Regions from separate parts of the Glaciecola sp. G7-5 genome, predicted to be linked through region 4. Evidence: predicted binding sites of a transcription regulator. Region 4 holds the regulator's gene; each other region holds the start of a gene.
What was found. Region 4 encodes FNR, which switches genes on or off when oxygen is low (the NO sensors DNR and NnrR bind a similar motif). Its sites were predicted from a motif close to TTGATCTAGATCAA; they were not measured.

Region 1 (8,308 bases), 660 kb from region 4:
TAGCTCCTTATCTGACATTGATAAAACTAAAATTATTAATGAAAAGATACAGTCCGTTGAGAATAGTCTAATAAATGATGCAAGTATTATTGAGCGTGCATCAAAATACGTAAAAAGTAGTGAAACACCAGATTTTATATCACCATGGTTCATTGACCCTGACGATGAATTTTTTCTTATTCAGCCAAAAGACGAATTCGATATTCTCCGACTAGATTTGTCAAAAACGGTTTTCACACAGGTGAAGCGTGTAGAAGGTTATGAAGACCTTATATATTTCTCCGAAAAGTATTTCTTCGATAATGCGAATGAAATTATAGCTGAATCAGACGTTGTAGCATGTGAAAACAAAATAGATATTTGCGCTAAAATACATGAACAAATGATTGAAAAAGGCGTTACATCAATCTTTAAAAGCTTCGGGGATGATTGGACCATTGTTGGCTACTATGGCGATTGGGAATAAAAAGGGGGCAGGGTCACTTAATCCTTAGGTCTAGTCTTACTTAGTACAGGATTGTAAAATTTCTGCCGTGTTTTATATTGAAGAATTGGCGAACATCAATGGAATCAATATGGCAAGACACAGGAGAGTTGGCCCCAAAGACGTGCCCCAGCATGTCGTACAAAGAGGCAATAATCGCAAAATATGTTTTACGTGTGAGCAAGACTATATAGTTTACGTTAGCTGGTTAAAGCAATATAGCGCAAAATTTGATGTTGCTGTTCATGCATGGGTGCTAATGACAAATCATGTACATTTGTTATGTACGCCACAGTCTGAAAATTTAGGCGTGAGTCAAATGATGCAGTCTTTAGGCAGGCAGTATGTTCGCTATTTTAACGATAACTACAAGCGAACAGGGACACTATGGGAAGGACGATTTAAATCTTCACTTGTTTGCGATAAACGCTATTTACTCAGCGTTTATCGCTACATAGAATTAAACCCTGTTCGTGCGAAAATGGTTAACGATCCAGCGCAATACAAATGGTCAAGTTATCGAATTAATGCATTAGGAACACAATCTGACCTCTGTCAGCCGCATGACGTCTATTTACAATTAGAGCATACCTCAATTAAACGTCAGGATACTTATCGTTCGTTGTTTCAAGACGCGCTAACACAACCCTTGATAGATACAATACGAGCCTGTTCGAATAAAGAATTAGTGCTTGGTAATGACAAATTTAAACAAGAAATAGAAGCTTTGATTGGAGACAAACTAAAAACTGGGAAAATGGGAAGGCCTTCTAAAAAAAGTAACCCTGACCCCTTTTTTGCTCTTTCACTTGATTAAAGGGGTGAGCATTTTCTCTAATCCGTTGAGTTTTATTTCGTACATCAAGGCGAGTTGTTCGCCTAATTTGCCTTTTGGAAAGCCTTTTTTATGAAACCAGACTAAATAGGGTTCGGGTAGGTGAAGCAGTTTACTACCTTTGTATTTTCCAAAAGGCATTGCTGTGTTAACCGTTTCAATCAAATATGCTTGATTGTCGTTGGTTGGGTTGATTAAACGGTTATCGATGCTCATTTGTCGGCTGGTTTTTTGCGCTTGCTGGCTGTCATTAGAAGATAAATCGTAAGCGATATGGCGGACGTTGGGAAACCTATCACTATATACAAGAATCCAGTCGCAGGCGCGTCTGCAGTTGCTGCTGGTGCTGGCAGTAGTATATTGAGTATGCAAAAAATAACCACAAAGGGAAACACGACTAAAACTAGCCAAGCGTACTTTAATTTATTCATTTGTGAATTAAGGGCGAAAATAATCGCGAGTAAAAAACTCGGTAGCATGGTCAATACAAATAGCATGTTCTTCCTCTTTATTGTTGTTTTGGTTTTTGTTGTTGGGCATTCCATAAACGGCTATACAAGCCTTCTTTTGCCAATAAGTCTTCATGATTGCCTTGCTCAACGATATTACCTTCAGACATTACTATAATGATATCAGCATCCATAATGGTTGAAAGCCGATGGGCAACTACAAAACTTGTATGGCCCTTCGATATTTCTTGTAAGGCCCGCAAAATGGCTTGTTCTGACTGCGAATCTAAAGATGATGTGGCTTCATCAAAAACCATTATGGGTGGCCGTTTAAGTATAGTACGCGCGATAGAAACGCGTTGTTTTTCGCCGCCACTGAGTTTTAGCCCGCGCTCACCAACTTGAGTTTGTTCTTTGTCGGGCAATCGAGAGATAAATTCATCTAAATGCGCCAGTTTAATAGCTTGGGCAATTTCCTCTTCGCTTGCTTCTGGGCGTCCATATTTTATATTTTCATACAAGGTATCGTTAAATAGCACTGTATCTTGGGGAACAATCCCAATATGTTTACGCAACGAATCTTGGGTGACGTCACTGATTTTTTGATCATCAATATAAATCGCACCTTCGCTGGGGTCATAAAAACGAAAAAGTAGCTTCACTAAGGTCGATTTACCGGCACCACTTTCACCCACAACGGCAACCTTGGTGCCTGCTTTTATAGTAAACGATAGATCGTTAATTATTGCGCGCTTTTCATGATAGCGAAAGTTTACATGTTCAAAGCGAATTTCTCCTTTGCTGACGACCAAAGTATTGGCATCTTTTGAATCAACAATAAGGGGTGTTTGTTCTAACAAGGTGAATAGGTTTTCTATATTTGTGAGCGACCCTCTTATTTCTCGGTATACAAAACCTAAGAAATTAAGAGGCATGAATATTTGCATCGTAAAGGCATTAACCAATACAAAATCCCCAATGGTCATGTTTCCTTTACTTACTTCGATAGAGGCAAGCGCAAGCATGCTCGTCATTGCAATCGCAATAATGAAAGCTTGGCCACCATTTAAGGCAAATAAAGAAAGTCGATTTTTGCGCCGCGCGTTTTCCCAGTTTGCTAAACCAACATCGTAACGGTCAGCTTCGTATTTTTCATTGTTGAAATATTTTACTGTCTCAAAATTAAGCAGGCTATCGACTGCGCGGGTAGAAGAATTGTTGTCAGCTAGATTAAGCTCTTTAACATACTTGGTGCGCCAATCAGTTGCTTTTACTGAAAAGGTCACATAACTGACAACCGCGAGCACAATAACAAGCGCAAACGTAAACCCGTAGTTATAAAAAAGCACCGCGACCACCATCGATATTTCAAGCAGGGTGGGGACAATATTAAAGACCATAAAACGCATTAAAAAGCTAACGCCGCTGGTACCGCGTTCTATATCTCGAGACAATCCGCCTGTTTGGCGTGACAAATGAAAGTTTAAATCGAGTCTGTGCAGGTGGTTAAATACTTTTAAACCGATGCGGCGCATTGCACGCTCGGTCACGCGGCCAAACAAGGTATCGCGTATTTCACCAAATAGCACATTTGCTAAGCGCAGTGCGCCGTAAGCAACAATAAGCGAAAGCACAACGGCCAAAAGCGTTTCGCTAGTGCTCTCTATATTGAGGTTGTCGACAATATGTTTAAGGATAAACGGCAAGGCAACGCTGGCAAGTTTAGCGCCAATCAAGCAACTAATTGCCAACATAACTCTAGCTTTAAACTCGATTAAGAAAGGCCAAAGTTTTTTTAAGACACGCCAGTTAAAACTAGCTTCTTCATTAACAGGAAAACGAGGTGAACGCACTTAATATGCCTATACAATAAATACAACGAAGTTTACAAACGAGATGGGTCTAATATACATGATATGGCCTTAGTTTGAAGGCAAATATATTAGTCGGGTTTGCAATATTAGTGAGTGATTGAGGTGTTTTGTTTTAGACCGTCACTATTAGCTAAGTAATAGTGACGGCGCGAGCGTATAACTAAATAGCGTCTTCGGTTTTTTTGATCATAGCGAATAACTCATCTTTGAGTTTTAAGCGCTGTTTTTTTAAGGTTTCGAGGTACTCATCTTCTACGGGTGAGTTGTCTTGTTCGAGCTTATGTACTTCGCCTTCGACTTCATGGTAGTTATCGAACAACTTGCTAAAATGCGCATCGTTCATCTTTAAATGTCTAATTGTGTGGTGGTGATCAGGAAACTCATTTAACAGAGTATGTTTTTCAATTTGCATAATGCTTAATTCCTTTGTGGGTGTGATGTGTTTTATTTTTTTTAAATTAATAGAGGCCGAACAAACCGTTTTGCTTTGTACTCGGACCCTACTAACAGCTGTTTAGAAACTAGTGTTACTCGTAAACTCTAACTGCGAGAACATCTTGTTTCGCACCGTGTAAAACTGCGTTAGCAGTAGAGCCTAGTAACAGTTTGATGCCACTGCGACCATGCGTACCAATTACAATTAAATCTGCGTCTACACTGTCAGCGTATTGCTTTATTTCATCTGCCGCAGACCCAGCTTTCAAGTGAACCTTATCTTGGCTTATACCAAATTTATTAGCGATACTTTCAAGTTGCTTTCTGGCTTCTTCAATTCTGCCTGAATCATCGATGTCGGCGTAATCGATGCCGTAAAAATAAGGCTGAATATATAATGTTGGCAAGGTAACGTAGGCAAGCCTTAAGTTTTCAGGTGAGTCACAAACAGATAATGCCTTTTTAATTACGCTTTCATGCTCGGCGTTGATATCTATTGCAACAACGATATTTTTATAGTTACTCATAGCAAATACTCCGTATTACCAAGACTACATAAACATGGGATTGATTGAACACAGTTATATAATAGCAACAATGCTAGAAAAGTCATTGATATGGGTCAAGCTCCAACTGATATTTAACCTGAGTAGCAATCAAATGTGCAGTAAAGGTGCAAAAATCGAGGATGTATGGTGAACCTTATTATTCTATTTTATAGCCGACGCCATAAATCGAGTGAAGCAGACTGCCTGTTTGTTCATCGCTGGCAAGTTTGTGGCGTAAATTTTTCATATGGCTATCAATTGTGCGCGTGCTGACGATGCGGGAATCGTCGTAACATCTTGTCATTAGTTTGTCGCGAGAGTGCACAAAGCCCGGTTTAGAAATCAAGGTTTGTAATAATTTAAATTCGACCGGTGTTAACTCTATTTTTGTGTCATTGACACTACACACATGGCGCGCCATATCTATACTAATATTTTTGTATGAAAGTATATCTTGGCTTTGTTGGCTTGCTACATTTTGGTTTTTGCTACGCCTCAAAATTGCTTGTACTCTTGCAACTACTTCGCGCGAAGAAAAAGGCTTACAAACATAGTCATCGGCGCCAAAACCTAGGCCCATTAAGCGGTCTATTTCATCAATGCGCGCGGTTAACATCAATACGGGTAATTCGCTAAAAGCACGTATTTCTTTGCATATCGTTAAGCCGTCTTTATGTGGGAGCATTATGTCCAAAATTAGCAGGTCAAAATCTTGTTTCTTTACCGTCTCAACCACATGCAGGCCATCATGCATAATAGTGGTAGCAAACCCATCGGCTTGCAAAAATTCAGCTAATACACTGGCAATTTTGGGTTCATCTTCGACAATAAGAATGTGTTGTTTGTCTACGTTCATTAGGTGCTCGTTTTAGGAAAAGTAAGTAACATACATAAACCACCTAAGCTTGAAGGTGATGCTTCTATAGTGCCATGGTGGGCGGTCGTAATATTCTTAGCGATAGCTAAACCTAAGCCCGCACCTGATTCTCTGCGTGTGCGCGCAGCATCCATTCTGTATAGAGGATCAAACAAGCGTTCGCATTGGTCTATACTAACACTAGGTGCACTATCGCTGACTGAAAGTATAATGCTTGAGTCATCAGCTATTAGCTTAACTTCAATAATACCAGGCGAATCGGTATAGGAAATCGCATTCATCAGTAAATTAGAAATGAGTTGTTCCATGCGCTTTTCGTCAAAAGAAAAGTATATATTGGGCGCTATCTTGGTCTGTAATTCAATCCCTTGCTGCAAAGCGCGCTGAATAAAGGCATCAACGTTTTTGAGCAAACAGTCTGAAAAGTTATGCCTGACGAAAGTGTATTTCAGGCCACCTAAATCTGACAATGACAACTGATACAAATCATCGACTAAATGACATAGCCTATTGGACTCTTGTTCTAGAGATAGTAGATTCTCGTTATTAAAGGGGCGAATACCCGCTTTTAGCAAATCTATTTCACCAGAGAGCACGGTTAACGGTGTGCGTAGTTCGTGAGATATATCGGCAAACATTCTATTTTTAGCGCTGCGATTTTTATCCAAGGTTTGACTCAAACTATCTACATTTGCCATTAAGGTGCCTAATTCATCTTTGCGTGATGAATTAATTTCTTGGCCATATTTCCCCGCATTAAGGCTTGCAATTGCGTTTCTTAATTGATGGATAGGGACAAGTAATTTCCGCGCGAGCAACCAAGAAAGCGCGCCTGCTAATAGCACACAAAAAATAACTATGCTGATACTTGACCAAAATTGTTGACGTGCAAATAAGCCACTTAATTCTGAACTACCTTCAACAGTAGGCCAACTGCGTAACTCGCCAATTTTACGATTATTGCTGTAAAGTGGGACCACAAATAATGCACGTTCAATATCACTTTTATCAGTGCCTGAAATAAAGCTGCCGTTTTGGTCAAATACTGCGGTTGCGGGCCCACTAGCAAAACTTGGTCTTTGGCGCATATTTGGCGGTGGTGGCTCTGTTGGCCTGCCACGACGAGGTCCCTGCGAACCGTCCATCGGGTTCTGACCTTTCGGCGGTTTTCGAGTTTTAGGAAAGTCGTCAGGTCTGGGCCGCGGGCGACTACTTGCTATACCTGCTTGAGCAAGACTGTCTAAACCTTGCTCTTGTAACCATGTCCATTGCTGATCATTGCTTTCGTATTGTTCAACGAGTTGTTGAGATATGCTTTGCAAACGTGCGTTTTCCATGCCACTGATAAATTCAAGAAAGCCTTGTTGGAAGCTATAACGTGCTAAGCCCATCGCCAATAACAACATTGCAGCGGTTAAGGCTAGTAAGGTCAAAAAAAGTTTCGTAGATAATTTCATGAACTAAGTATAGCCAGAGCGATTCAAAGAGACTAGCGATAAGAAGCGAATACACTTAGAATCCTTCAAATCTGCACATTTCCTCTACTTTTTGATGTTAACTTTCTCCTACAGTTAAAAGGTCACAGATAGTCTGTGAGAACTGATTTGGAGAACATATACTATGAACGTTAAAAAAACATCCCTAATTTTAGTAAGTTTAGTCGCCACAAACTTATTGTTGAGCAATACGCTTCTTGCTAACTCTAAACAAGGCGACCGCAGAGGGCCGCCTAAAGAAGCCATTGAGGCATGCGCTGATAAGAGCGAAGGAGAGCAGGTGACTTTTACAACGCCGCATGGACATGAAGTGACAGGCACTTGTGTATTGATGCAGGAAGTAATGGTAGCAATGCCTGAAGACCATCCTCAGCGTGAGCAGCAGTAACAAGCGTTAAACCAAAGCTATAACATTGCATGTTAATGGCTAGGGTTTTTATCTAGGTCAGCTCAACTTATTGACGCTGGCCTAATTGTGTTGTCTCAATCAAAAATAAATGGATCTTTCTTTGCCTTAGTGCGAAGCCAATTTAAACTTGCCCGCACCGATTTTTTAGATAGTAATTTGCTGACTAACTTGTCTTTACCGGGGAAAGGGAGCAAGCTCAAACCTATCAGTATGGTAATAATGCCTTGGCCAGGCAAAACCAGCATTATTATTCCTGCGATTAATAAACAAAGACCAATAATCACTTTTACTAGCTCAACAGCAAGGGTAAAACCAGTTCGCATAAGCCTTCGTTCAGGATTAGGGTGCACCACTTTTTGTTTTGCGTCTGTTTTGTCTTTTCGTATAAAGTAGGTGCTTTCCATTCTCGCAATAACGTAGCCCATGAGTATGAGGTAGGCGAGTGATAAAAGACTTGTGCTTACCACAATGACAAGAATAACGGTCGTGCCTAGCGTCTCGCTTAAATAATTCGCAATGTTGTTGTAATATTCACTCAGCACGTTTAGTTTCCGTCATCTATTTAATATAAACTGTCCAAAAGGAGGTGCAATGCAAATATATAACGCAATATTTGACTGGATTTATCTCTACTGGATAAGCATCATTCTCGTTTTGCACACTGGCTTGTCCATAGTCGCATCATTACACATCCTGCTGTTCAAAGAAAATGAAAGAACCTCACTTGCTTGGATTGGTTTAGTCGTATTTTCACCAGTGTTGGGTAGCTTATTTTATTGGTTTTTTGGGATAAACCGAATTAAACGTTCGGCACAACGAATCTACCCTCAGACAATTAAAAAAGATCTTTTGCCACAACAGGTGCATCACAAGTTGCATCAGTTCCCTAGTCAATGGCAAC
Region 2 (8,308 bases), 2.0 Mb from region 4:
ATGATGAAGTAAGTCGCATACAAGATTTTTCTCAACGTCCTTTTGCGATCAGTGGCAATGTGATTGTTTTAAGTACTCGTATGGGAGTAGCCGAAGCAGCAGTCAAAAGTCAAAGGTTTACGGATACTATGCACGCCGCAGAGGCCGCTTTGCATTACGCAAACAGCAATGGTCTAAAAGTGTGTATGTTTGAGCCCCAAATGCTTAAAACTGCTCAACAAGCGCATCAGGTTGCTAACGACCTGCGGTGTTCATTGACCACAAACTCCCATGAGCTCTTCAATGCCATTAGCAGTGAAGAGTTCTACCTTGTTTATCAGCCAATCATCTCAAAAGGAATGAATAAAGTTACGGGTTTTGAAGCTTTGCTAAGATGGAATCATCCCATCAGAGGATCGGTTATGCCCAATACCTTTATCCATATTGCGGAAGAAATAGGTGTTATGGATGTCTTAGGATCATGGGTGATACGCAAAGCTTGTGCAGACCTTGTAAAATGGCAGAAAGCATCCCAGCTCACTGAAATCATTATCAGTATTAATGTGAGTCCGGTTCAATTAGTAAATCCCGAAATGTTAATTCATTCCTTAGAAGAGGCAATTATAGAGTCGGGTATTGATCCAGAGTTAATCCGAATTGAATTAACTGAGTCGGCCGAATTTGTTAGTAGTATGCCGACTACTCTTGATGCGATAAAAAAATTGGGGTGTAAGATAGCGATTGACGATTTTGGCACAGGCTATTCTTCTATTGTAAAACTCACAACACTTCCACTCAATATTCTTAAAATAGACAGTTCTTTTATCTCTCAGTTGGATTCAAAGAACCCCAGTAAATCCAAACAAGCTTTACTGATTGCTCGCGGTATTTATGGTTTAGCGCATGCGTTAGGCTTAGGGGTCATTACCGAAGGTGTTGAAACTGCCGAACAATTAGCTATTGTGAGCGATCTAGGTGCGGATCTTATACAAGGGTTTTACTATGCTAAACCCCTCCTCGAAACAGAAGTATTAGAGTATTTGAGGCAACCTCTAAAATGACGTTAATGGAACAATTATGTCGACTTTATTTAAATTATCTTACATAAGTAAAAACTCTATTGTGGGAAGTAAGCAAGAAATCCAATTACAGATTGAGTCAATATTAAAATCAGCGATTAAAAATAACACTAAGCTAGGCATTACGGGAGCGTTATTGTATTCCGGTGGTTATTTTTGCCAAGTTATCGAAGGCGAAGAAAGTCATGTTGAAGAACTTTTTGAAACCATTCAACAAGATAGCCGACATACTCAAGTGACAGTGCTTAACTTCGAAGCGGCTGAGGAAAGAAGCTTTTCTGAATGGGCAATGGCGTTTGCTGGTATCGAGGACTCAATGAGGTTTGATCTCGATGGCTTAAAAGAAACTAAAGACCTCAATACAAATGTAAAAAAGGGGAAAGACCTTGTCAATGTGTTAGAAACACTTGTCAGAAATAGACAGGCGAGCAACGCACCTTAAGTAAACTTTAAGACTAGCAAGTAGCCTGCCTGACTACTACTAAAACGAGGCTATCTAATTTCAGAGCCTCGCTATGAAGTTGTTAGCTGGCTTGAGCATTACGACGCTCAATTGTAAATGGCTCCACTTTTCCATCGTTCGTTTTAGCTGCGTAGGCCGATACGTCTGAAATAGTAATTCCTTGTTCTTGTTAAGTAAAAATTTCACTAAAGCATCTTGCAACTTCTACTTTCATCAATAAAGGCGTGAAAGTAGGGCAAAAGAATGTTTCGCATAGGCGTTTCTAAATCACTTGCTTGATATTAATACTTACTTCATGGATGATGAAAGCATATTGCATGAATCGCTTATGCTCGACTTATTGCACCCAAATGCAGCGCAATATGAAATATAGGCATGTGCCCTAGCGGATGTTCTTAATTAGTTATATAAATAACTATCTGTCGGGTTCATCAGTCGCAAGGTGATGGCTGATCATTAGGTCAAATACTCAATAACAAACATACAAGGGTAGTCGTTGATGAATCCTGAAAATTCTCAAATTGAAACAAAGATTTTTAACAAAGTAAGCGAACAAATAGGCAACACTGACCTATTAAAAATAGCTTCATTATCGGCGCTTACAGGTAGTGAAATTTTAGTTAAATGTGAACATCAAAATCCAGGCGGTAGTATAAAAGACCGTGCAGCACTGCAAATGGTGACCGATGCCATTGAAAAAGGCCATTTAAAGCCAGGCATGACTATTGTTGAAGGCACTGCAGGTAACACTGGTATTGGTTTGGCCCTAGTGGCGAAGGCATTAGGCTATAAATTAATTGTTGTAATGCCTAAAGGCCAAACACCAGAGAAAGAACGATTAATAGAATTGCATGGTGCCATCTTAAAACTAGTAGACCCTTGCCCTTTTGCAAATCAAAATCATTTTTACCACACCGCTAAGCGAATAGCGCAGGAGAACGAAGGTTATTGGTGGGCCGATCAGTTTGAGAATACAAGCAACTATAAAGCGCATTACCAGAATACGGGGCCAGAAATCTGGCAACAAACACAAGGAAACATCGACGCTCTAGTATCTGTCTGCGGAACAGGGGGAACAATAGCGGGAAATTCTAAATTTCTTAGTGAGAAAAATCCAAATATACTAAATTGGCTCATCGATCCCGATGGTTCTGGCATCCACAACTATTTAAAAACCGGTAGTTATGTTGCAAATGGAGGGGGGTCATTCACCGAAGGTATTGCAATAATGCGTCTTGTAGAAAACTTCAAAGCGGCTCGTTTGCACCGTTCTGTTAATTTACCCGACAAAGACTTAGTCGCAATATCGCGCTACGTTCGCGACCACGATGGCATAATCTTAGGGTCGAGTTCGTCGTTAAACGTTGCAGGTGCTGTGTATGCCGCTACCAAAATGCCTAAAGGTAGCCGCATTGTCACTTTTTCATGCGATTTGGCAGAGCGCTCATACTCGAAACTATGGAATGAAGACTTTTTGGAAACCAAAGGTATTCAAACCGATAGTTTACATGTTCCCGATTTAGTACAAAGCTATCATGATTCAAGTGACTACTTCACCATACCGAGTTGAGCTTAATCAGCTCGTAAAACTAGCGCATTGCTTAATAGTTTGTTGGATAAATCTCGTAAACCCATCGCTGTCATTGTTTTTGATCAAGTCAGCCATTCTTTCTAGCTACTGTTTTGTCTGCGCGCATCAAGCAGAACTTGAATTTCACTTTTGTTAGTTCTGTGTCAATCTGCAGCAGTTTAATGTACATGTTATTTTTTGCACACTAAACTGCCCAGTCTTGTCGTTTCTTACATCACACGTGAAAATAAGCGACGTCTGCCTGATTTCGCTTTGTTACGGCGTAAGCGTGAGCGACATTCACCACGACCGGCTTCTAACCAGCTCTCACGGTTTACGTTGGCTTCTGCGCCGCGGCGATTTTCTTCAGTTGATCTAAAACTACAAAATGCTTCATAAGCTTCTAAATCAAGTGACATGTCTTGAATGACAAGTTCAATCATAATTGCATCATCTAAATAGCCAAGGCCTGGGATGTTGTCTGGGACTAAATCGTGGGGTTCACTAAAATAGGCTAAAGAAGTCAATATTTCGGTTTTTTCATCATCAGGTATTTGCCATTCATCATCTTGCAACGCTCTAATCAGGCGCTCTAAAGAGCTCAGTCTGCTTTTGACAAAATCAGGAACATTCGCGCTTTCCATTTCTGCACACAAAGCACTTGCTTTAGCGATGACTTCTGACTCTGGAAGCTTTTTAGCGCTTTCAATAGCAGTGCGCATCAGGTCGCGAAAGTGCGTTAAATCGTCTTCGCTGAGTTCCAAACTAATTTGAATAGACATATCGATTCCTTCTGAAATTATAATTATAGAATTAAAAACCAAAAATAGTGGTGTTTATTTACACTGAGGAAAGCATATACAGTAATCTCAGCCGAGTAAAGTCGCAAAGGGGTAAACATCTGAAAAGCATCTTTAAAAATACAATAACGCGCTTACGGATTGAGCTTATTTAATTATTTATGTCGAGTATTCTTAGCTATTACTCGAAGCAAAGTTTATCCACTTATCGAGAATATTCTCAAGTGATTGCGCGTTTATCGGTTTTGCTAAATAGTCGTCCATTCCTGCATGAAGGCACTTATCTTTATCACGAGGCATTGCATTTGCTGTCAGCGCAATAATTACAATGTTCTTATTTTGCATGCCCGCAACCCCTTCTCTGATTTGTTTTGTCGCTTCATAACCATCTAGTATTGGCATTTGGCAATCCATAAGTACATGGGTAAAAGCCTCGTTCTTCTCTGCAGCCTGTTTTAGTTTTGATATTGCATCAGCACCATCAATTGCTACTTCGCAGGTCATACCTATACTCGTTAACAATTGGTTGACGATAACCCTATTTAATTCGGTGTCTTCTACTAACAGTAAATGATTTTTTTGCCACACTTTAGTTGAAACGTCGTCATCACTAAATATTAAGGGATGGTTTGATTCACAAATGTCTTTGCTATTTATTGCTTGTAAAAGCTGAGACGGAAGCAAAGGTTTTGATAAAATGTGTGAGAAATTTGACTGAGTAATTGAATCTGAAGTCTCAATATTTAGCTCACTTGTCAGTAAGATTAACTTCATGTTTTTATACTGGGGTTTAGCGCGAAGCAATCTTGCAAATTGCCCACCATTCATGCATTCAAGTTCAAATTCTAGTATTGCTATCTGAAATTGACCATCGCCACTCCCTAGTGTTTTTAGGGCGTCTTGTGCAGAACTAACGCCCGCCACTATATAGCCCCATTTAGTTAGCTGGCGACACGTGACATTGCGCCTAGTAAGATTACTATCGATAACTAAAATTCTTAATTTCTGCTCTCGCTTGGGAGAAGTGTTAAGGTATTTACTACCATATTTTTCAATCGGAATAGTTACCGTAAAACAGCTTCCTTTACCTATTTCGCTTCTAACTGATATTTCGCCACCAAGCAAAGTGCTCAAACTTTTTGAAATTGTTAGGCCCAGACCTGTGCCTCCATAGCTTCTGGTGGTGGAAGAATCTGCTTGTTCAAAGGAATTAAAAATTTGGTCTAATTTAGATGTTTCAATACCTATGCCTGTGTCTTTTACTGAAAAGCGACAATAGTATTGTCCTTTTTCAATCACCGTACTTAACGTTACTACTATCTCACCCTCGTGTGTAAATTTAACCGCGTTGTTAATTAAATTGTCTAGCACTTGTTTTAGACGATATGGGTCGGTAGTCGCTAAAGTGAATTCAACCTCGGTTGTATCGAGAATAAGTTCAACATCGCTTTTACTTATCGTGTTTTGCATTAAACCAACGGCATATTCAAATAGCTCTATTAGGTTGCATTGCACTTTGTCTAGCTCAACTTTTCCAGCTTCTATCTTTGAAAAATCAAGTATGTCACTAATAAGCGTAACTAGATTTTCACCCGACTTATAAGCGATATCTGCCTGATATTTTTGTTTTTCACTCAAAGTCGAGTCTTTCAGTAAGCCCAGCATAGAGATAATACCGTTCATTGGTGTTCTGATTTCATGACTCATGTTTGCTAAAAATTCGCTTTTAGCCTTATTGGCTTGTAGTGCCTCATGCGCGAGGTTCCGGGCGCTAACTTCAGCGTGCAACAATTGTGATTTAAATTGTAGAAGAAGCACATAAGCTAGGTATACGTAATTCAACATATTCAAACAATTACCAATTATAAAACCAACAGAGAGGTAGGTATCATTTGTTAGGGCGTAAGGAAATGAGAGCCAAAATAATGCGTAAGCGCCCAAAATAAAGGGGAGTATGATTTTAACTCGACCAAACCATGCAGACGCATGTTTGTGAATTAGCCAGGCTATAAAAGTCAAAGCGCATGTTTGCGATAGTGCAAACCATATTGCAAATAGATTTGCGCTAGATAGAACATGATTCAAAAATACAATACCAACGATGGCCAAACCAAAGAAAGTAAGCAAGCGTCGTATTATTTTTGCCGTGAAGGGTTTATCGAATACTTTATAGAAACCAAGAATTAGGCACAGTTTTTCTAGGTTTAAAAGTGTCGCGTAAATTGTTAGCTTGTATTGTTGAGGAAACCAATCGACAGGAAATGATAAGAATATTCGGCCAGCTAAAACCGTTAAAACCGCCAAACACCAAAAAGTAGCTGCATATTTTGATTTGTGCAGGTTTGATAACCATATTAATAGGCAAAATACGAGGGAGTAAGTGGTAATGCCTATAGTGTTAATGGTTTCTGAAAATTCCACTATGCACCTGTTATATATGTATTTTTTATCTTAATTAGCTGTTTAATCATGCCTAACATACATTAGTTATGCACTCGATGAAAATAGTTGTTTTAGTTTTATCGGCGGACAGAGGCGTTTAATAAGATCTATAAACGCAATATGGCTTGGCAATCTCTATTGATTTGGATCATATAAATGCCACAAGCATCGAGCAAGGAACAAATTTACCTTTATTTACCTAATGAGAACCATTACTATTATCATTCACAAACAGCGCTTTGTAACAACAGGTAGATACAGATGACCCTATGGGAAATGCCAAAAAAAACCAGTGCCATACTATTTAAGCTTGACGAGAACCTAACAGGGCCTATAAAAACGCGCTTGAATGAAATGGGTTTTGTGCCAGGCGAGCCTCTTAAATGTATAAAACGCAGCCCTTTTAATGGTCCGCTTGTAGTTCAAATTCAAGACTGCGTGTATTCACTTGACCGCCATTTAGCGCAAAATATTAGCGTAAATACTCACTCATAAATAAGCCTAGATTCACAAAAAGTAGTCATTAACATGCAGCGCATCATACTAGTGGGTAAGCCAAATTCAGGCAAAAGCTTGTTGTTCAACCAATTAACGGGTTTAAAACAAAAAGTCGCAAACTTCCCTGGTGTCACCGTTGAACTCAAAACAGGGCGCTTTGGCGAGTTTGAGCTGGTGGATTTTCCTGGTACCTATTCGCTTTCTAGCATTTCTACTGATGAAACCATTGCTATCAATCAACTCCATGTTGCTATGGAGCATGAATCTACTTCACTTATTATTTGTAACCTCGATGCGACTAAATTAGAGCGCTCGCTGGTATTTGCCTTACAAGTGCAGCAGTTGGCTAAAGCTCACGATAAAGCGGTCATTTTTGCACTAAATATGATTGATCAACTTAGCCGCTTTGGACATAGCATCAATGTTCAAAAGCTCAGCGAGCAACTAGGTTCACCAGTGTACGCGGTGTCGGCAAAAACATTGATAGGTGTTGCTGAGTTTACCGAAGCTCTGAAAGATCATGCTAGCAACCCGCAAAATGCAAAAGTTGGGGAGCTAAGTGTTGAGCAAAGTGAATTTATAAGTTTTGCTAAGACCCTCGCTAAAGAACATGGTATTTCGCAAGATATCGCCCTTAAACAACAAAATAGACTCGACGCCTTTTTACTCAATAATATTGCCGGTGGCCTCGTATTCTTAATTATCATGTTTTTCTTATTCCAGAGTATTTTTACATGGTCAGTGCCGTTGATGGATGGTATTGAAACCGCAATAAGTTGGACTGGAGCTAAAGTTTCAGCGATATTGCCCCAAGGTATGTTCAACGATTTTGTTAATGATGCGATTTTTGGTGGCGTTGGTGCATTTTTGGTTTTTGTACCTCAAATTATGGTGTTGACGCTTATCATCGGCTTGTTAGAAGACAGTGGTTATTTGGCGCGAGCAGCTCTTATATGTCATAAGCCCTTAAGCGTATTTGGATTGTCTGGCCGCAGTTTTATTCCCTATTTGTCAGGGCATGCCTGCGCTATTCCCGCGATTTTGGCTGCTCGTACTATTGAGTCACCAAGAAAACGTTTAATTACGATGGTTACCGTACCATTGATGTCTTGCTCAGCCCGATTACCTGTATACGCGCTATTGGTTGCAGTACTTGTACCAAAAGTGAGCTATTTAAATGGATGGGTTAATCTACAAGGGGCGGTTTTCTTTTTACTGTATTTTGGTGGCATATTAACGGCTCTATTGGTCAGTAAGCTCTTAAATACGTGGCTTGAAAAGACCGACCAGCAAAACGAATTACCCTTTATCTTAGAATTACCTTCATATCGTTTACCTCATTGGCGGCCTTTGTTCTATAAAACAATGAACAGCGCTCAACAATTTGTGCGTCGAGCGGGACCTATCATTTTTACCGTATCGGTTGTCATTTGGGTCTTAGGTTATTTTCCAAGTAACGGCGATTTAAATGCTTCGT
Region 3 (8,308 bases), 1.1 Mb from region 4:
ATTTCGCTACTTTTTTGTTGTTCAGGCTGAAGATTAGGGTTACCTACAAACGAATTAGGAAAGTAACCAAAGCGTTCTACAAAACTTGGGTTTTTGATAGCCTTACCTTGAGACACAAAAATCCGCCAATCTTTATATATATCGAAACTTGCGCCCACCCTATAACTACTTGCATCCGCGAAAATATCGTTGTTGTCGTGCCGGTAGCTTGCGCTAAGTGTAAGTTGTTTAGTAAGGGCGTATAGCCCGTCACTTACAATTGCCCACGTATCATTGGATTCTTGTTGATTGATAAGGCTCGCAGTGCTTGGTCCTTGTTGGCTAAAATCTTCATTAACCCCTTCAAGGCCTATGTTTAACCACTTGTGATTGCTAAACTCAAAACGATTTGACCACAACACGCGTAATTTTTCACCTGTCGATGAACGTTCAAACTGCTGGTTACTGAAATTATCGGTCTCTTGTTTTGAGTACTGCAGGCTTAATAACTGTGAGTAAATACCATCTTTTTTACCCGCTTTAACGGGTGCAAAATGCCAATTGATACCTAAAGACGTATGTTTTCCTTTTGCTTGAGCGTCGCTATCACCAACGAGTCCTGTGCTAAAATCATAGCCATCAGCATCGCTTTTATAATCAACTAATCGGGCTTGCAACTTTATGCGGTTGAAGCTATCAATATCGTAATGAATACCGCCGCTTAGGCTAGTGTTTTGATATCCGTCTTTTTCATCACCCTGGCGACTAATGTTCTCACCATCGGTTTTATAACTTGAGGCATTTAGACTAAAACCTAATTTTTCGCGTTGTTGTGACACGCTGGCACTGATTGTCTTTGTACCTTTGTTTCCATAAGCAATACTTGCATTCCCTTGGATTTGCTGGCTAGTAGCTTGTTTTGTGCTAATGCTAATAATTCCGGCAATCGCATTTGACCCCCAAATTGCACTCTGCGGGCCGCGAAGCACCTCTATACGTTCAATATTCGCGAGCAATAAATGTGAAAAATCGGTTAAACCAGCTTGACCACCGTCGTTTATTTGAACGCCGTCTACCAATACCATTACGTGATTGCTCTCAGTCCCTCTAAAGCGTATTTCACTTAAACTGCCACTACCGCCGCTTTGGCCTAAATTCACACCAGCAACAGTGCGTAGCAGTTCACTTAGCGTGAGCGCTCCTGATGCTTTTATTTGACTTTCGTCTATAACAGTAACTGACCCCGCTATTTGACCTATTGCAATTGGCGCATGGGTTCCTTCAATGGTGATAGTTTCAATTTTAGGAGTGTTTTGTTGTGCGTGCGCACAGATTGATAAGCTAAGCAGCGCTGCTATAGCCAAATTTGTTTTATGCTTCATAATATTCCTTGTAGGTACTCCGCCCGAGTACAACATATAAAGTAAAGGTAAAATGTTGTTAATACCTTTACTGGCTGGCTGTTTTCTAAAACAGCTTACATACCAAGGTGGGGTAAGTGGCGCGGCCAAGAACTCATGCTTGTATGCTATGGAGTTAGGCCGGTATCCGGGCTCACAATGTACTTAACAATTCCTTCCCATGAACATGTCACAGTGGATGACACATCGATGACTAATTGACATCGACGTAAATGTTAAGCTCATCTGCTTAGCAGATGAATTGCTTACCGTTGCGGGGGCAGCACAGGTATTAAACCTGTTTCCCGTTTAACAAAAGCGTAGATATGTATCTCGCTTTGGCACCTAACTCGGGCGCTACTATAACGAGATTAGAAAAAAGTGCTAGTACTTATGATTATAAGATAGCTAATAGAGCTCACCTGCATAAAAAAGGCACAATTAGTATGAAGGCAAGCGGATTGCAGGTTGCTGTAATGCTGACATTTGCTCTTTAAGCGAGAGTATTTGGTTTTCCCAATATTTGTCTTCGCCAAACCAAGGAAAGGCGCGCGGGAATGCTGGGTCTTGCCAACGCTTAGATAGCCACGCCATATAATGAACCATACGCATAGCACGTAAAGGCTCGATTAACGCGAGTTCTTGGGTATTGAATTCGTTAAACTCTTCGTACGCTTCTATTAAAGTATCTAGTTGTATTTGTTGTTGTGCTGTATCACCGGCCAGCATCATCCATAAGTCTTGAATTGCAGGCCCTGAACGGCAATCATCTAAATCTACGAACATTGGGCCGTCACGCCACAAAATATTGCCAGGATGACAATCGCCGTGAAGGCGTATATGCCGAACGTTACCTGCGACGGCTTCATATTTACTCTCGGCCAAGTCGCATACGAGGTCTAAAATCGTAAAAAAAGGCGTATGAAGATGATGTGGGACTAGTTCGCTGTGTTTTAATGCATTACTGGGCTCATGTAAAAACTCAGCGACGTTAATACTAAAGCGATGTTTAAAGGGTTTTTTAGCACTCGTTGCATGAATACGACCAATAAGTCGGCCCATCCATTCAAGTTGGTCTAGGTTGTCGACTTCAAATTGCCTGCCACCCACCGACGGAAATAGGGCAAATCGATAGCCATCATAGCTATGAAGACTTTCGTTATTAAATTTAAGCGGCGCGACAATTGGCAGTTCATGAGAGTGTAATTCAAACGAAAAATCATGCTCTTCACGTATTTGTTCGTTAGTCCAGCGCTGTGGCCGATAGAATTTTGCAACCATGCGCCCGTGCTCTTCAGTGTTAAATTGATAAACACGGTTTTCGTAACTATTTAAAGCAAGCAGCCCTGAGCTTACATATATCCCAAGGCTTTCAATCGCATCTAAAATGAGCGAGGGGGTGAGTCCTTCAAAGGTGAAATCAGACACCGGTAAAGATAAATGTGCTTGGTTCTTCCACTTCTACGATGTCACCATTAACTGACGTTGTTACTTTAAAGTAAATCTTTTGGGTGCCTTCTTCAAGGTTAGATGGATCTACCGCAATACTGATAGGCAAGGTATAAACACCACCGCCAATAACGGTAATACTGTTATCGCCAATATATTTCGGATCAGTTAGACCAAGAACCTCTACGTCATAGGTTTGCTCAATTTGACTCTTATTTAGAATTTTAAGTGTGTAGACATTTTCAATGAGGCCTTCGTTTGTCTCGCGATCTAAGGAATTACGATCACGTATAATATCGACTTCTAAGGGAACTCTTGAGGCGATATCAAATACTAATAAGCTGGTCATGACTAGCAACACCACAGCATAGCCAACAAGCTTGGAGCGCACAATCTTTGTTACACCACCCGCTAATTGATGCTCAGAAGTAAAGCTTATTAAGCCTTTGTCATAGCCCATTTTATCCATTATGCCATTACATGCATCTACACATGCGCCGCAGTTGATACACTCATATTGCAAGCCATTACGTATATCGATGCCGGTGGGGCAAACCTGCACGCATAAGTTGCAATCGACACAATCGCCTAAGCCTTTATCGTGGGCTTCTTCTTGGCTTAACTTACGAGAACGAGGGCCGCGTTGTTCGCCGCGACTCGCATTATATGAAACGGTAAAGGTATCTTTGTCGAACATCGCTGATTGGAAACGAGCATAAGGACACATGTGAGTACACATGACTTCGCGCATGTAGCCGGCATTTCCATAGGTACATACGGTAAAGAAAATAACCCAAAATGCGACCCAAAAGCCGACGTCAAAAGTGAAAAAACCAATAAACAGTTCGTTTACCGGCATAAAATAGCCAACGAAAGTAAGTGACGTGAGTAAAGCGACTGACACCCATGCGATATGCTTCGCAGCTTTACGTAAAAACTTGTCGACGTCCATTTTTCGTTGGTCTAGTTTAATGCGCTTATTGCGCGCCCCTTCAAATTTTTCTTCAAACCATATGTAAATCCACGTCCACGTGGTTTGGGGGCACATAAAGCCACACCAAACACGACCCGCAAAAGTGGTGATAAAAAACAGAGCGAAAGCCGACACGATTAGAATGTAGGCGACGATGGTTAAATCTTGTGGCCATAAGGTAAGGCCGAAAATATTGAAGCGTTGCTCGGCTAAGTCAAACAAAATTGCTTGTTGGCCTTGGTATTGTATCCAAGGAGCTAGCGCAAACATACCTAAAAAGATAATACCAAAAATACGTCTAAAATTTTCAAAGGCACCTTTGACTGAGCGCACATATATACGGTTACGCGCAGAATAAGTTGGTTTGGTTATTTTAACCGCCGATTTTTCTATTTTGGTTGGCGTAATGTCTTTAACGTTAATTTTGTCAGTCATGCCCTGTAAACCTGTTTCTGGCGCTACTAAATCATTTTTTCTAGTATAACAAAATCGAAACGATAAAAGTTAACTGAGATCAATAAAGCCGATCTTCCGCAGCCATTTTAAGATTAAATGTTCTGATACTTTTTTCCCAAACAATCAATGATGCTAAAAAGGTACGCTACACAAAGCCTTTTCTTGCATAGTAGATCACAGTAGTAGAGCCGCCTAGGGTTTTCGTTTTTTTATAACGCATGCCATCGGCGTTGCCCCCTTGGCTTCAACATTTATGATGGGTGTTTTGGTGATTTTATTTCTTTTATTGCAAAAAATGTGCATTTGACTAACAAGGGTGAAGCTAATAGCAGGGACAACGCAAACGAGATGCCGTAGTACCAAAACTCTTCTCCAAAAAAATAGACCATATTCAGGATGCCAAGCTGAGTAGAAAAAAGAACAGACATCAAAATACCTAGAATAGATTTTTTAATTGACATTGGCTGAAAGACACAAACTAATCCAGTTAAAAGAAAGCCTAAGTAAGCGATAAACGCTACCAAATCTGACACCATAAAAGTCGCGTAAAGGTGAACGAGCTTCTCAACAGGGAGATACAAAATAATAATAAAATAAAAGATCCACAATATATTTTTCATTCCCAATCTCCCTTAGAAAATTAGTTTATTTTTTGCATCACAAGCAATGTCTTGTAACCAGTTAATAAAGCATTTTTGTATGGCATCGGGCTCAATCCGCCTTAACACGCGTACAATCGTGTAATGCTTTGGGATACCATTTTCAAAAGTTAAATATTGCCTTAACCAGTCCAGCTTAATGCAACCAAATTGCTCTATATCCTCCCAACCTTCAGCACCAGTATGAACCGCGCTGACCGACAAGAAGAGAACTTCTTTTAACTGATGTCGTTTGCAACGTTCTATTCTAGGATCTTCAATTTCAGAAAAATGTTCAATAAATGTATTTTTCATACTCGACAAACCTTCTTAATTGTTTGACGATCTGATCCTCAACTACACGTTTAGTTCAATTTATAATGAACTTGCCCTGGCTGATTAGCAAAGCAAATAGTGTTATCGCTTGACTCGTATGAGTATAGTTAGCTACACTTCGTTGTAACAACTGACCCTATTTTCACGCGTGGCATTGCGTCCCCTGAAAGTAGGGAGAAAAAGCCGACGAAAGTCGGTTTTTTCATTTTAGGATAATGATGAATGAAAACACGGATATACGTTGACGGATACAATCTATATTATGGGTGTTTAAAAAACACGTCATACAAGTGGTTTACGTAGGTTGCCCATATCATCAAAATCGTACGCTACAGCAGGCGGGACACCTAGCCACCAATGACGGCCTTAATTCTCTCTAAAGCAATATTCAAATCATCATACGCTTCATCACAGCCACCAAAACTGATACTGCCATTTTCAGAAGGTAAATTTATTCCAATTTCACAATCAGAGGCTATATAGACCTCAAACAATCCAACGTTTAATTCGACAGAATACCATTGCCCATCTTCATCGCCTTTGTAGAATGTGAACTCAAGACTTTTCGAATCAAAAAGGTTTTCTACCTTATTTTTAAACTCATTTACTTGCATGATTTAAATCACCTTATCTTGATAGTGTCACTTTCCCATCGGCTGATATTTGAAGAGTACCCTTATTAATTTTTGCCGTGATACTTCCATCCGAATGCCTTATCACACTATCACTCCGAGGACCATACATTCTGCCATCAAAAGCCTTCCCAGGATTTGCAGCTTTTTTAACGCCGCTATGCGCATCTTCTACTCTATCAACTATTCGATTAACCTGTTTCAGAGCGTCATCAGCATTTTTTGCATTAATTTTCCCTATGTCGCCAACGATCATCTTAATCCTATCTCCTTTATTCAGTATTCCCTTTGTAACATCAAACTAATCAGTCCAAGCCAAGAAGAACTCTTTTCCGTTTATCACTAATTGAAATATTAGATACAAACAGCCCGAAATCAAAATCCTCATCACCAATAAATGGTGTCGGGTCGTCCAGGAATATTTTTGAACTATCTAACACGTAGATAAAGCGAGCGATTTCTTTTCCAGCCTTTTCGACAGTAAGGAGCCTTTTACTAACATCACCACGAACAGTGACGACCACATCATCAGTCAGAGGAATGCATTGATCTCCAATTCGGATAAACAACCCCTGACCAAATTTGTAAAGCGCCACAAAAACAGCGGACAAAATGGCAAATATACCTTCCGTACCGGGAGGAGCATTACCACCTAAAACATTCCGTGACTCTATCGTAAACGTACCTTTAGCATGATCATACTTAGCCAACTCATCGTACTTATCATTAGACTGCAACCAAATCATCACTTCTTCTCCTAAAGCCCCAAATCTTTACCACCGGTTCTAGTTGCGCTCTCGATTATGTCATCCCACGATTTTCCCCGGCCTCTGAGATAATCAATTGAAGGGCCAAGTTTGTCCCCATATTTCTCCATGTTTCGAGCGTAGATTTTTTCGAGCATATCTGACGGGGTGAGGTTTTTATACTCAACACCCAATGCGCGCCTCTCGGCATGAAGAGCTCTAGCAATATCCTCACTGGATGCTCCAGCTCTACGCATTTCAGCAGCCGACCGTTGACTCTACTTACGTACTCCTGCCTTAGCCCCTTTGTAACGTTACTTACATGTCGAATTCGCGCTGCTAATGCAATTGGGGACAGGGAACCCAGCACCATTGCTTCAAACATTGTTTCGACAACTTCTTGTCTTTCTGTAACGCTTATTTGACCATGCAATACAGCCATGTCTAAGTTTGTTAACTGCCTTGTAGCACCTGATTCAAAAAACGGCACAAATGGAATACTTTCATTGCTGTCATTCCCACTGATACTTTTTTCTTGCTTACCAACCGATGGCGTGCCGCTAGAAGCAATTGTTTTACCCGCTTTATTTTGTACCGTAATAGCGCCATTACTAATCGTAACAGAGCCTTCAAGATCTTCTTCATAAACAATTCGAGAGTCTTTAAACTTCTTGACTTTCTGAGTGATTGTTACTTTAGTTTTCGTTTTCTCTTCTGCTTTTTGCGTATCAGTAGCCACTTATGCTTCGGTGGATTCTGACCCTTGTGCCAAATACCCAGTCGGATCCGTCCCCGCCATCGGATTATTCATGATATACGAATAGGGGTTAGTGCTCTGGCTGCTCTGTGGCATCTGAATAAACGGGTCGACCGACATAAACCGCCCTAGGTTATAATCATAGATGCGCCCGTATATGTACACCTCTCACACCGCAAGTCGTTTTTATAGCTAAATGCTGACTTTCTGCTTCTTAATCGTTCATGCGAGCTATTCTGCTCTCGGACGAATACAGACTATCAGAAGTCGGCTAAACCTTGCGTTACTTTCTAGTTAATTCATGTTAGTAACACCTTATATTCAGTACCCTTTACCACAACCGTCTTTCATAACCTGAGTAAGACTGCTTCCGTATATACGGCCTATTTGATGGCATTATGTTTGCCTGGCCTAAATGAGATCCGCTCCTTTGCTGCTTAATCGTTCATGCGAAGTGATGCCTTCTCGGGCGCGTACAGCTTTGCAAAGGTCGGTCTAACCGGTTATGCCATTTTTCAGGTCGCGTCTTGGGGTGAGAATATCCTTTTATGGGTAAATTGTGAGTGCCAGTAGTGACTATGTCACTCTCATGCTGGCGTGGTTTCTATTTGCGTAACATGCGCGTCGTTATAAACAGCTTCTTGTGTTAACAGAGCCCATATTATGCGGGCAAGTTTGTTGGCCAGTGCCACTGCGGCTATTTGTTTGCCGCGTCTAATGATGAGCTGCTTTGCCCATATGGATAGTCGGTCATTGCTGCCTTCAACATTTCTGACAATAGACCAAGCCCCTTGTATCAGTAACTTCCTCACATACACGTTACCACGCTTAGTGACACCAATATGTTTTTGCTTACCGCCGCTTGAATGCTCTTTGGGGACAAGCCCTAAGCACGCAGCAAAGTGTCTTGCGTTTTTGTATTGTTTTGCATTACCGGCAAAT
Region 4 (8,308 bases):
CAGCGAAAACAACAAAATAATAGTTAACGGGACTATTTAGTCCCTTTGTCATTATTTTGTGGCGCCAACTCAGGTGCTATAGTGGGTTGTTCACCTGGGGCAATGTTTGCTGGGTCTTCACCGCGCTCCTCGAGTTCGTCTTTGACTTTGATATTCAATTGATATTGAATTTGTTCGGCAAGCCTATACACCGCATCTCGTCCTTCTTTAGACATTTCTTCAGCACGGTGGAATTCAAGCAAACCGACATCTCTTAATTGAGGCTCAATAAGTAAATCCGGCGGATCGCCACCTAAACGCGAGCGTGTGACTCTAGCTTGAAGTATTTCTAGCGAACTACTCATTACACTGACTATGCCTGGCGCTTGTTTTTTATTTGGTTTCGGGTCAGGGGAAAACCATTGTTTCATAAAACCACCGCTAGCATTACTCAAAAAGCGGTCTGTCTTTTGTTGATTAACCTCATGATCATGTTCAAAATTTTCAATCAACTGTGGCCTGAAATCAGCACTAAGATTGATGGCAATAACAAAGTCCGCACCTAACTGACGACATTGGTTTACCGGAACGGGATTAACTACAGCGCCATCGACCAACCATCTACCTGCATGCTCAATCGGTGGAAATAACGCTGGGATGGCACATGACGCTTGGATAGCATCGCTTATATCACCTTTGTTGAACACCACCTCTTTGCCAGAATACAAGTCGGTAGCCACTGCTGTGAATGGTAACTTCATCTCTTCAAATGTAGGAGCGCAAAATTCTTCTTTGTGCTTGGTAAATACTTTTTGTCCGCTGGCAATACCGCCTCGCCTAAAGCCCAGTCCTAATAAGCCAAACACTTGCCAGTCAGTAAGTGAATATGCCCATTCCTCTAACTCATCTAATTTACCGCTTGCGAATGCAGAGCCTACATATGCACCAATTGAACAACCGGCGACGACATCAATTTTAACCCCTAAATCCTCTAGGGCTCTGATGATTCCAATGTGCGCCCAACCTCTTGCTGCTCCTGCGCCTAACGCTAAGCCAATTTTCATGTTTACTCTACTTTAATTCTATTATTGAAACCAGATCGTCAATATCTTGAGATTCTGCTTTAGGCAGTTCAGGCGTATCAAATGCGATGTCGCCTTCACCATTTATTCGTGTTTGTACACTAAGGTCTGTAAAGTCAAACAAGGTCTGATCTAACATATGCGAAGGCACAATATTTTGCATTGCTTTAAACATAGATTCAATGCGTCCTGGGAAGCGTTTTTGCCAATCTTGCAACATTAACTTAATGTTTTTGCGTTGCAAATTTTCTTGCGATCCACAAAGATTACAAGGAATGATAGGAAAACAAAGCGTATCTGCGTATTTTTGAATATCCGCTTCAGTACAATAGGCAAGGGGACGAATAACAACATGCTCGCCATTGTCACTTACCAGTTTTGGTGGCATTGACTTTAATCTTCCACCATAAAACATATTTAAAAACATGGTTTCTAACATGTCATCACGATGATGACCTAATGCTATTTTCGTTGCTTCCAACTCTTTCGCTGTACGATACAAAATACCGCGGCGCAGTCGAGAGCACAGTGAACACGTGGTTTTGCCTTCAGGTATTTTGTCTTTGACGATTGAATAAGTATCTTCTTCAACAATCTTATATTCAATCCCTAAGCCATCTAAATAGTCAGGTAGAATGTGCTGCGGAAAACCAGGTTGCTTTTGATCGAGATTGACCGCTACTATGCTAAAAGAGATAGGGGCGATGCGTTTAAAATACATTAATACGTCGAGTAGCGTGTAACTATCCTTGCCGCCCGATAAACAGACCATGACCTTGTCACCGTCTTCAATCATATTAAAGTCAATGATTGCTTTACCGGTCTCGCGACGAATACGCTTTTGAAGCTTATTAAAATTGTATGTAGATTTGAGTTTAGCTGACATGAGCACTTCACAATAACGAAAAACCTGCTAAGTATACAGCAAGCTTATTCGTTATTGCATCACAATGTGGGGATATTTAGCCTACTGCGGTAAACGCAATATCATTTTCTGGAATACGTTGCTTTATTCCATCAAAATCAATAATGCTAATTAATTTACCGTCGACTTGGATTAGGTTTTCTTTTTGAAAGCGCGTTAACAAGCGAGAAATCGTTTCTACCGTTAAGCCTAAATAATTGCCAATTTCGTTTCTTGTCATCGACAGATTAAATTGTTTGGCTGAGTAGCCTCGTTCATCAAAACGCATCGATAAATGATTAATAAAATGCAATAAGCGTTCTTCAGCGCTGCGCTTACTCAATAACATAATTAAATTATGATCATGTTTAATTTCTGAACTCATAAAACGCATTATTTGTTGACGTAACTTAGGGTAATTACTCGAAACTTCTTCTAAGGTTTCATAAGGCAATTCGCATACCATGGCTGTTTCAAGTGCTTGGGTATAGCTTTGGTGAACTTCGTCTTTCAAGGCATCAAAGCCGATAATATCGCCAGGGAAATGGAAACCAGTAACTTGCTCAATGCCGTTTTTGTCACTTATGTAGGACTTAAATGAACCAGAACGTACCGCAAACAAAGAATGAAACTTATCGCCCGCATTAACCAACTTATCATGCTTTTGCAGAGGGCGTTTACGTTCAATAATATCATCGAGAGAATCTAACTCATGTTTATTTAAACTCACTGGAAGACACAAATGACTGAAAGTACAACTCTGACAATGTATTGATAACTCTTTATTTGACATGGGCTCTCTGCTGTTTTGCTATTCCAAGTTTGTTATACCTTGAAACAAATCGAAAATCAAAATTATTGCAAATAAAAACAATAAACTGGCAATCGTAAGTCGCGTCGCTTTGTGTTGCAATATCGGAATAAGGAAACTAGCTCCTAAACTGCTCGCAACCAAAGCGGGTAATGTGCCTAAACCAAAACAAAGCATGAACAATGCGCCTTGCACTAGGCTGCCACTGGCCAGTGACCATGTAAGTGCCGAGTAGACTAAACCACACGGTAACCAGCCCCAAATCATTCCGTAAAGTATGGTGTACCAAGGACTTTTAAATGGGATTAATTGCTTCGCAATTGGGGCTAAATGCTTCCATAGCTTAGCACCTGCCTTTTCGAAATAAATAAGACCTTTGTATATATCACTGATATAAAGAGCAAGTAGTAATAAAAATATAATGCTTAAACTTTGCAATATCAGTAAGCCTGTAACCACACTCGATGAGAAAAGGCTACCCAACCAACCCGTGAGTGCTCCAGCAATAGTGTATGAGAAAATACGCCCAGCGTTGTAGCTCAGAATATAGGGCGTGTGTGACGTGTTTTTAGGTACGGCAAAGGTAAACGCGCTTGCTATTGGTCCACACATGCCTATACAGTGGACTCCACCTGCGAGCCCAATAAGAAATGCCGAAAAGTAACTAAATTCAGACACTATTGTTTGCTTTCTTTGTCTGTTGTATTGTCTTCATTTGGTAGGTTATTCGCTTCTTTATTTTGTTTAATATCATCATCAAACAGTATGCTGTAACCTTGCCTTTCTAAATCATCAAACTGATTTGATTTAACTGCCCAAAAAAAGATGCCTATTGCGATACCAACAATTATTATCGCCAAAGGAATTAATACATAAATGATACTCATCACTGATACCTTGTTGTTACTTTTTATGTAGATGGATAACATAAAAAGCATGTTATTTATCATACCTTGTGTATTTACTACTTGGCTAGCTTAGCGCATTAAACGTGTTGAATTATATACCACAACAATCGAACTAAGCGACATACCTAAAGCCGCTTGCCATGGCGTTAGCCAACCAACAACTGCAAAAGGGAGAACCAAAAAATTGTAAGCTAAAGCCCAAGCAATATTTTGCTTTATTTTGGACTTTGTTCTCTTTGCCATGACTAGTAGGTCAACAACTGATTGTAATTTTGGATTTAGTAATACAATATCGGCCGCATTTTTAGCAAGGTCTGAAGCGTTGCCTACCGCAATGGATACGTCAGCTGCTGCCAATACGGGAGCATCATTGATACCATCACCCAGCATAACAACCCGTCGTTCTTTCGCCTGAAGTTTGCCGATGTAATTTAGTTTTGCCTGAGGGGTACTATCCCCAACAGCATTGTAAATGTTTAATTCCTCTGCAACTTTGTTGACATTAACTTGAGTATCGCCACTTAATATAGTGAGTTCATGACTGCCTAATTGACTGACAATACCAGAGGCGTCTTTGTGTACTGTGTCGCTAATCCAAAATGCGGCTATTAGGGTGTCACTTGTACTTAGTAACACATTCGCACCCTCAACTTGATTCATAGCACTTGCAGAATTCAAAGCGTTTATCATTGGCAGTATCATGGCTTGGCTACCCAAAAATAGTTGTTTATCGTCAAGCTTTACCGATATACCTTCACCTATTTTAACGGCGTATTCACTTAAGTTAAAATGTGTCGCACTGTAGGCTTGGTCATCACGCTGATGAATATATTGTTCAAACGCTTTTGCGATAGGGTGCTCTGATCTGGATTCTATGCTATTTACCATAGCCACAATATATGACGCTAGTTCGTGTTCTGGCACATCAAAAATGTCTTTTGAAGGGGGATTTATCCATTCTTTGTTAATTGAGAATTTGCCTTGGGTAAGTGTTCCCGTTTTATCAAAAATAATGTCGGTGGTTACAGTGAGTTGTTCAAGTGCATCAGCACGCTTTAGTAAAACGCCCATTTTATTTAATTTTGCCATCGCGCACGTTATCGCCGATGGCGTGGCTAAACCTAATGCGCAAGGGCAGGTCGCTACAAGCACAGATATAGTAATCCAAAAAGCATGATCGTTACCTTGAGCATACCAATAAAAATAGGTTAAGGCCGAAATTGCTAGAACCGCGAAAACAAAATAACGAGAAAGCTTATCTGCAGTGGCCGCAACTTTTGGTTTGCTCGCCATGGCCATTTCTTGTAAGCGAAGAATTTGATTCATCATTGCATATTTAACAGGAGCTTCAACACGCATTATGATGGAACTATGTTGATTTAAGGTCCCTGCATAAATGCGTTGCCCAATCGTCTTTGTAACGGGTTCAAACTCACCGGTTAACATCGACTCATCAAAGTAGCTCTGGCCTTCAATGATGTCGCCGTCGATGGGCACGGTTTCTCCTGCTTTAACAAGTACGATATCGTCTTTGACTAACTGTTTGGCAATTACGCTGGTAAATCCATCTTCGGATTGTTTTTGCGCGGTTACGGGGATCAGTTTGAGCATATTCGATGATATTAAGGATGCTTTATGACGTGATCTATGTTCTAAGTAGCGACTTATCGTTAAGAAGAAAATAAACATGCAAATAGATTCGAAATAAACCTCGCCACTACTTTTATTGACAGCTAATACACCAGCAATGTAAGTCGCCATAATGGCTATGGTCACAGGTACATCCATATTCACGGTTTTTGCCATCAGCGCTTTAAAAGCGCTTAAATAGAAGATGCTGCCAGAATACAATACGACGGGTGTCGTTAATAACAAGCCTACAGCATTAAAGTAGGCTACAGCATCTTCTTCAATATTCCCCAAAATATCGAAATATTGTCCCATGGCTAGCATCATCACCTGCATAGTCATAATACCGGCAAGGCCTAACTTTTTTAGATATGATTTTTGTTCTTTCTTGAATGATGCTTCGTGGACGTCTGGTTGAAAGGGAAGGGATTCATAGCCTATCGATTTTAGCCTAGTTAAAATACCCGATAATTTGACAACATCGTTATCCCAATTGATCACCGCTCGGCGAGCCGATACATTTACCGAAACTTGTTTGATACCCGCTAGTTTTGCTAGTTGTTTTTCAATTAACCAAGCACACGCTGCGCAAGTAATACCTTCTACAGTCAATTGAATTGATTTGTGTTTGCCTTCATCAAAAACAAACTCTTCTTGTAGCTCAGGCTCATCATATACAGCGAGTTGTGACATCGTATTATCTAGCGCTGTATCGCCTTTGGCCGCGGCTTCAGTTCTAAATTCGTAATAATTTTCTAAACCATTATCTACAATGGCTTGTGCCACAGCTTGGCAACCAGGGCAACACATATAATGAGTTGTAGATTGAAATGAAACGGGGAATGATTCACCCTCAGTATTGGGCAAACCACAGTGAAAGCAATGTCCCGGTGCGATATTGATGCTCATTAACTACTCTGCTCAACGATGTGAATTATTGCATAAAGGCCTAAATTTAAACGCCTATGGATTAAAATCAAATGCCGTAGCTTGAGGCAAACTTATTCTCTTTTGGACTTTCCAAGATTCGTCTAAAGGGGTTAATCGTAAACGCCACTTTCCTTCAATTGGATTTTCTTCATTACTGCGATAAATACCTGACGCATCGCGCGTAAGCAACACCTTAAAATCTTTATGTTCTTGGGTTACGTGAAAAAAATCTAATTGTAGTGCTTCACCCTCAGTGGGAGCGCCGCTTAAAAACTCAAGTGTTATTCCGTTAGACTTAATGTCTAATTTAGTACTGATATTTAATGCAATCGCATTTTCAATCTTATCAAGACGAGCATTTATGCTTTTTCCTTCCTTGTAATAATCGTCTACAACTAGACTATTGGTTCCGTCAGTCGCTAGTCTTATTACCTGAGATCCCACTATTAATGATGAAAGTGGTATACAAATTAAAAACCATGGCCAAAATTGTTTGTACCAAGGTTTGTCGTCTTGTTCTTGCATAGTTTTCCTATAAATTTATTAGGGTAAATACGTCTTAAGCAGGTTTATTGACTAAACATCCGGGCTCGTAGTGTAAATAAAAAAGCCTCGTAAAACGAGGCTTCTTTGTATTCATTTTACCGAATGTTTATGGCTTACTGTCACCTTAATTAGACAGGCTGTAAACATATGCAGCAACAACGTGAATTTTATTTTCACCCAATGTTTTCTTGAACGAAGGCATTACACCGTTACGACCGTAATTTAGGGTTTCGGTCACTGCTCGTTCACTGCCACCGTACAGCCAAATATTGTCAGTCAGATTAGGAGCACCAAGCATTTGGTTTCCTTTTCCGTCCATTCCATGACAAGCAGCACAAGCCATGAAACGCGCTTTACCGGCTGTTGCTAGACCATCGTCAACATCACGACCGCTTAAGCTCAAAGTGTAGGCTACAACTTCTTCAATGCCTTTTTCACCAAAAGGGGCTAACCATCCAGGCATCATGCCTTTGCGTCCTAACACCAAGGTTTCTTTAATCTTAGCGCCCGAACCACCGTACAACCAATCGTTGTCACGTAGGTTAGGGAAGCCTCCACGTTGCCCTGCACCATCTGAACCATGACACTGAGCACAATTTTGAATAAACAGACGCTTACCGACTTGAATTGCTTCTTCGTTTAACGCTAGCTCTTCAACAGGTGTTTTCGCGTATTCTTCAAAAATAGGGTCAAACTTCTCACGAGCGACTTTAACGCTTAATGCGTACTCGTTAAGACTATCTGCGGCGATATCTTTTTCAAGTTCAGCGCGCGACTCTTCTAAACTAAGTACGCCTTGATTAGAACTTTTCCAACCTAAGAATCCTGTAAAATCACCTAGTCCACCATAGGCAAATAGGTAAATGAACCCCCATACCATGGTCAAATAGAACATGTTGGTCCACCATTTAGGTAGTTGATTGTTAATCTCAACAATACCGTCAAACTCATGCCCCATATCGTCGCCTTCAGCAACGCCTGTTTTATTTGATAAGGTCCACACAAGCAGCCACCAACAGCCGATTATCGTGCCAAGACTTATCACACTTATCCATATTGTCCAAAACATAGTCATATCTTATGACTCCTGATCTTTTTTACTAAACTTATTGTCACTTTGCTTATCATCATCTTCAAAGATGATGTTGGCGGCGTCTTCAAACTTTTCTTTGTTTTTTGAATTAAATGCCCACCATACCGCGCCAAAAAACGCGACAAACACAACGACAGTGAAAATGCTTCCAATAATAGCTTGGTCCATCAGGTCACTCCTTATTTCAAGTGCGTGCCAAGAGACTGTAAATAAGCAATTAATGCTTCCATTTCGGTTTTACCTTCTACCGCAGCTTTTGCACCTGCAATATCTTCTTCGGTATAAGGAACACCTAGCATCTTATTGACTTCAAACTTCTTCGCTGTGTCTTTACCAGTTAACTTGTTTTCAGCTAACCAAGGATAACCAGGCATATTCGATTCAGGAACCACATTACGAGGATTCAACAAATGAACTCTATGCCAT

Region 1: AC0L6H_RS13180 (universal stress protein) is a predicted target of FNR. The motif match lies at 4,690-4,703, and genes of this name have one in related genera.
Region 2: AC0L6H_RS07220 (FeoA family protein) is a predicted target of FNR. The motif match lies at 6,472-6,485, and genes of this name have one in related genera.
Region 3: ccoG (cytochrome c oxidase accessory protein CcoG) is a predicted target of FNR. The motif match lies at 4,306-4,319, and genes of this name have one in related genera.

What each region holds. Positions count from the first base shown of each region.
Region 1 is NZ_CM147892.1:2,985,767-2,994,074, forward strand. It holds gene AC0L6H_RS13150 (hypothetical protein) at 1-466, shown strand, start outside; gene AC0L6H_RS13155 (transposase) at 576-1,301, shown strand; gene AC0L6H_RS13160 (DUF3820 family protein) at 1,290-1,535, opposite strand; gene AC0L6H_RS13165 (hypothetical protein) at 1,532-1,816, opposite strand; gene AC0L6H_RS13170 (ABCB family ABC transporter ATP-binding protein/permease) at 1,828-3,621, opposite strand; gene AC0L6H_RS13175 (YdcH family protein) at 3,803-4,054, opposite strand; gene AC0L6H_RS13180 (universal stress protein) at 4,170-4,604, opposite strand; gene AC0L6H_RS13185 (response regulator) at 4,783-5,481, opposite strand; gene AC0L6H_RS13190 (ATP-binding protein) at 5,481-6,959, opposite strand; gene AC0L6H_RS13195 (hypothetical protein) at 7,123-7,386, shown strand; gene AC0L6H_RS13200 (PGPGW domain-containing protein) at 7,482-7,949, opposite strand; gene cls (cardiolipin synthase) at 7,999-8,308, shown strand, end outside.
Region 2 is NZ_CM147892.1:1,664,078-1,672,385, forward strand. It holds gene AC0L6H_RS07195 (putative bifunctional diguanylate cyclase/phosphodiesterase) at 1-1,040, shown strand, start outside; gene AC0L6H_RS07200 (BLUF domain-containing protein) at 1,057-1,500, shown strand; gene AC0L6H_RS07205 (cysteine synthase A) at 2,021-3,091, shown strand; gene AC0L6H_RS07210 (YkvA family protein) at 3,322-3,873, opposite strand; gene AC0L6H_RS07215 (response regulator) at 4,066-6,312, opposite strand; gene AC0L6H_RS07220 (FeoA family protein) at 6,595-6,828, shown strand; gene feoB (ferrous iron transporter B) at 6,862-8,308, shown strand, end outside.
Region 3 is NZ_CM147892.1:4,774,327-4,782,634, reverse strand. It holds gene AC0L6H_RS21015 (TonB-dependent receptor plug domain-containing protein) at 1-1,361, opposite strand, end outside; cobalamin riboswitch at 1,502-1,743, opposite strand; gene AC0L6H_RS21010 (serine/threonine protein kinase) at 1,821-2,807, opposite strand; gene ccoG (cytochrome c oxidase accessory protein CcoG) at 2,800-4,236, opposite strand; gene AC0L6H_RS21000 (hypothetical protein) at 4,509-4,877, opposite strand; gene AC0L6H_RS20995 (ISAs1 family transposase) at 4,890-5,210, opposite strand; gene AC0L6H_RS20990 (hypothetical protein) at 5,579-5,845, opposite strand; gene AC0L6H_RS20985 (hypothetical protein) at 5,859-6,119, opposite strand; gene AC0L6H_RS20980 (hypothetical protein) at 6,169-6,612, opposite strand; gene AC0L6H_RS20975 (hypothetical protein) at 6,665-7,348, opposite strand; gene AC0L6H_RS20970 (RHS repeat-associated core domain-containing protein) at 7,349-7,531, opposite strand; gene AC0L6H_RS20965 (IS110 family RNA-guided transposase) at 7,954-8,308, opposite strand, start outside.
Region 4 is NZ_CM147892.1:3,649,877-3,658,184, forward strand. It holds gene AC0L6H_RS16100 (DUF2987 domain-containing protein) at 1-20, shown strand, start outside; gene rssA (patatin-like phospholipase RssA) at 33-1,043, opposite strand; gene ttcA (tRNA 2-thiocytidine(32) synthetase TtcA) at 1,051-1,947, opposite strand; gene fnr (fumarate/nitrate reduction transcriptional regulator Fnr) at 2,024-2,758, opposite strand; gene AC0L6H_RS16120 (sulfite exporter TauE/SafE family protein) at 2,777-3,454, opposite strand; gene ccoS (cbb3-type cytochrome oxidase assembly protein CcoS) at 3,454-3,663, opposite strand; gene AC0L6H_RS16130 (heavy metal translocating P-type ATPase) at 3,754-6,222, opposite strand; gene AC0L6H_RS16135 (FixH family protein) at 6,277-6,768, opposite strand; gene ccoP (cytochrome-c oxidase, cbb3-type subunit III) at 6,914-7,864, opposite strand; gene AC0L6H_RS16145 (cbb3-type cytochrome oxidase subunit 3) at 7,868-8,050, opposite strand; gene ccoO (cytochrome-c oxidase, cbb3-type subunit II) at 8,062-8,308, opposite strand, start outside.